2 regions of the Streptomyces sp. NPDC054975 genome follow, and region 2 is predicted to be linked to the other one. Evidence: predicted binding sites of a transcription regulator. Region 2 holds the regulator's gene; the other holds the start of a gene.
The links. Region 2 encodes HrcA, which represses chaperone genes, less so after heat shock. Its sites were predicted from a motif close to TTNGCACTCNGNNNNNCNGAGTGCNAA; they were not measured.
Positions count from the first base shown of each region.

Region 1: the regulator HrcA is predicted to act here: its motif matches at 1,148-1,174, upstream of groL (chaperonin GroEL).

Region 1 covers NZ_JBSGWV010000002.1:129,151-131,349, reverse strand. Annotated here, with positions in the region: gene groL (chaperonin GroEL) at 1-983, opposite strand, end outside; gene ACWF79_RS02985 (cold-shock protein) at 1,306-1,509, opposite strand; gene ACWF79_RS02980 (MoaD/ThiS family protein) at 1,955-2,199, opposite strand, start outside.
Region 2 covers NZ_JBSGWV010000004.1:283,937-286,135, forward strand. Annotated here, with positions in the region: gene dnaJ (molecular chaperone DnaJ) at 1-722, opposite strand, end outside; gene hrcA (heat-inducible transcriptional repressor HrcA) at 723-1,742, opposite strand; gene ACWF79_RS07820 (MBL fold metallo-hydrolase) at 1,883-2,199, shown strand, end outside.

The DNA of each region.
Region 1 (2,199 bases), on a different contig from region 2:
GTCTCGTCCTTGGTGATGACGACCTTGCGGGCGCGGCCCAGCAGGTCCAGGCCCGCGTTCTCGAGCTTGAGGCCGACCTCCTCGGAGATGACCGTGCCGCCCGTGAGGATGGCGATGTCGTTCAGCATGGCCTTGCGACGGTCGCCGAAGCCCGGAGCCTTGACCGCGACGGACTTGAAGGTGCCGCGGATCTTGTTGACGACCAGGGTCGACAGGGCCTCGCCCTCGACGTCCTCGGCGATGATCAGCAGCGGCTTGCCCGACTGCATGACCTTCTCCAGCAGCGGGAGCAGGTCCTTCACGGAGGAGATCTTGGAGTTGACGATCAGGAGGTACGGGTCGTCCAGGGACGCCTCCATACGCTCCATGTCGGTGGCGAAGTACGCCGAGATGTAGCCCTTGTCGAAGCGCATACCCTCGGTGAGCTCCAGCTCCAGACCGAAGGTCTGGGACTCCTCGACGGTGATGACGCCTTCCTTGCCGACCTTGTCCATCGCCTCGGCGATGAGCTCGCCGATCTGGGTGTCGGCGGCGGAGATGGAGGCCGTGGAAGCGATCTGCTCCTTGGTCTCGACATCCTTCGCCTGCTCCAGCAGGGCGCCGGAGACGGCCTCGACGGCCTTCTCGATGCCGCGCTTGAGGGCCATCGGGTTGGCGCCGGCCGCCACGTTGCGCAGGCCCTCGCGGACGAGCGCCTGGGCGAGGACGGTCGCGGTGGTCGTACCGTCACCGGCGACGTCGTCCGTCTTCTTGGCGACTTCCTTGACCAGCTCGGCGCCGATCTTCTCGTACGGGTCCTCGAGCTCGATCTCCTTGGCGATGGACACACCATCGTTGGTGATCGTGGGGGCGCCCCACTTCTTCTCGAGGACGACGTTCCGGCCCTTGGGGCCAAGGGTGACCTTGACGGCGTCGGCGAGCTGGTTCATCCCGCGCTCGAGACCGCGCCGTGCCTCCTCGTCGAACGCGATGATCTTGGCCATGTGAAGTGGTCCTCCCGGACATGGGGTGGATAACGCTCCAGGACCGCGCCGACGCCCGCGACGGACGGCCTGCGACCCCGATGGTTCCTTGCCCCACCTGGCCACGGACCTCGTCTGCCCGATCCTCGTAAGCACTCTCACCTTCAGAGTGCTAACGCCAATGATTAGCACTCGGCCCATGCGAGTGCAAGCGACTCCCACAGATCGGAAGACCGGGCATGGGCACCCGCGCACGCACGAGGGGTCCGCATCCTGGTCAGGATGCGGACCCCTCGGCGTGAGAAACGCGTGAGTGCGTACGTGGTGGCCGATCGCGCCGTACTCAGACGGCGAGCTTGACCATGTCCGCCTGCGGACCCTTCTGGCCCTGCGAGATCTCGAACTCGACCCGCTGACCCTCTTCGAGGGTGCGGTATCCGTCCATCTGGATCGCGCTGTAGTGGACGAATACATCCGCACCACCGTCGACCGCGATGAAGCCGTAGCCCTTCTCCGCGTTGAACCACTTGACGGTGCCCTGAGCCATGCCTAACTCCCCTATTACTGGCCCTTGCGCGGGACCGCACTTCGCGGACCCGGGTCAGACCCTGCGCCGGAACGCGTCGACCGCGGCTGAATGTATCTGCCCAACTGCCCTCTGCAACAGGTCAATCGGGCGAGAATTCTGGGCACGGCGTAAAGGAGAATTCCGGAGGAATTGCTGAATTCCGGGGCAAGTCGGGCCCGGCAAAGCGTGGCAGAAGGTACACAACGTGCGCGCACTTTGGCGACTTCTTGTCGCGTGCGGGCGCATTCTCATATGCGCCTGGCACGGAGCGGCGGAGTGGAGCCGGGGGGACTTCCCCAACTCTACCGCGCTCAACCATGCAGAATTGCCCCCTCCGCTTCTCGCGCGGAGGGGGCAATTCGATTACTGCGGGTAATCCCAGGGGCCGGCGGCGAGGCCGGGAAGCCGGCGAAGCCGGCGAGGCTCAGCAGCCGCCTGCGACCGCCGGGATGATCGAGACGCCCGCGCCGTCCGGCGTCGCCGTCTCCAGGCCCTGCTCGAAGCGGACGTCGTCGTCGTTGACGTAGACGTTCACGAAGCGGCGCAGCTTGCCCTGGTCGTCCAGGACGCGCGCGGCGATGCCCGCGTGGTTCTTCTCCAGGTCGGCGATGACCTCGGACAGGGTCGCGCCCTCCGCCGGAACCTCGGCCTGGCCGCCCGTGTAGGTGC
Region 2 (2,199 bases):
CCCGGGCCGACCTCGCCCTCGCCGGCCAGCTGGATACGCGTGCCGTTGTCGACACCTGCCGGGATCTTGACCGTGAGCGTCCGGCGGGACCGGACCCGGCCGTCACCCGCGCACTCGGGGCACGGGGTCGGGACGACGGTGCCGAAGCCCTGGCACTGCGGGCAGGGGCGGGAGGTCATGACCTGGCCAAGGAAGGACCGGGTGACCTGGGAGACCTCACCGCGACCGCGACACATGTCACAGGTCTGGGCGGAGGTGCCGGGCGCGGCGCCCTCACCCGAGCACGTCGTACAGACGACGGCCGTGTCGACCTGGATGTCCTTCGTGGTGCCGAAGGCCGCCTCGTTGAGGTCGATCTCCAGCCGGATCATCGCGTCCTGGCCGCGACGGGTGCGCGAGCGCGGCCCGCGCTGCGACGCCGTACCGAAGAACGCGTCCATGATGTCCGAGAAGTTCCCGAAGCCGCCCTGGCCGAAGCCGCCGGCTCCGCCGCCACCGCCCGAGGCGGACAGCGGGTCGCCGCCGAGGTCGTAGACCTGCTTCTTCTGCGGGTCCGACAACACCTCGTACGCGGCGTTGATCTCCTTGAAGCGCTCCTGCGTCTTCGGATCGGGATTCACATCCGGGTGCAGCTCGCGCGCGAGCCGCCGGAATGCCTTCTTGATCTCGTCCTGGGACGCGTCGCGGCGTACGCCAAGCGTGGCGTAGTAGTCCGTGGCCACTTACGACTCCGCCAGGATCTGTCCGACGTAACGTGCCACTGCGCGTACCGCTCCCATCGTTCCGGGGTAGTCCATGCGGGTCGGTCCGACCACGCCGAGTTTGGCGACTGCCTCGTCGCCCGAACCGTAGCCGACCGCGACGACGGACGTGGAGGTGAGGCCCTCGTGGGCGTTCTCATGCCCGATCCGTACGGTCATGCCCGAGTCCTTGGCCTCGCCGAGCAGCTTGAGGAGCACGACCTGCTCCTCCAGCGCTTCGAGCACAGGCCTGATCGTGAGGGGGAAGTCATGTCCGAAGCGGGTGAGATTGGCGGTACCGCCGATCATCAGCCGCTCCTCGTGCTCTTCCACCAGGGTTTCGAGCAGGGTCGCGAGCACCGTCGAGACCGTCCCGCGGTCCTCCGTCTCCTCGAAGGACTCCGGGAGATCCTGCACCAGCTGCGGCACGTCCGCGAAACGGCGACCGACGACCCGGCTGTTGAGCCGGGCGCGCAGGTCGGCCAGGGAGGTCTCGCCGAACGGCGCCGGGCAGTCGATGACGCGCTGCTCGACCCGGCCGGTGTCCGTGATGAGCACGAGCATCAGCCGGGCGGGGGCGAGGGCGAGCAGCTCCACGTGCCGGACCGTCGAGCGGGTCAGCGACGGGTACTGCACGACGGCGACCTGGCGGGTCAGCTGCGCGAGCAGCCGGACCGTGCGTCCGACGACGTCGTCGAGGTCGACGGCCCCGTCGAGGAAGTTGTGGATCGCGCGCCGCTCGGGCGTCGACAGCGGCTTGACGCCGGCGAGCCGGTCGACGAAGAGGCGGTACCCCTTGTCGGTCGGGATGCGTCCGGCGCTGGTGTGAGGCTGGGCGATGTAGCCCTCGTCCTCCAGGACGGCCATGTCGTTGCGCACGGTGGCCGGCGAGACGCCGAGCTTGTGGCGCTCCGTGAGCGCCTTGGAGCCGACCGGCTCCTCCGTCCCGACGTAGTCCTGGACGATGGCGCGCAGCACCTCGAGTCTGCGTTCGCTGAGCATCGCGCACACCTCCAGCTGTCGTATCGGTTGCTCCCCTTTGGCACTCGCCCTGTCCGAGTGCCAGGAATCCCCCGGCCAGTGTACGGCGGCGGGCATCGCTCCTGGCAAGGAGGCGGGGTGGTAGCCGCTAGCGTCGGGGTATGGACTTCGCTTGGGAAGAGTTCGGCTGGGAGCGGCTCGCGGACGGAGTGGGCCGGCGCCGGCTGCCGGTCTGGGACGCCACGGTGGGCCTGGTGGTGGGGGAACGGGCGGTACTGCTGTACGACACGGGCTCCACGCTCCGGGAGGGGAGGGAGCTGCGCGCTCAGGTGGAGGCGCTGACGGGCGGACGAAGAGTGACGCACATCGCACTGAGCCACCCGCACTTCGATCATGTGCTGGGCACGGCGGCGTTCGCGGAGGCGGAGGTGTACGGGGCCGTGGGCGTGCCGGAGCTGCTGCGGCGGGAGAGGGACGC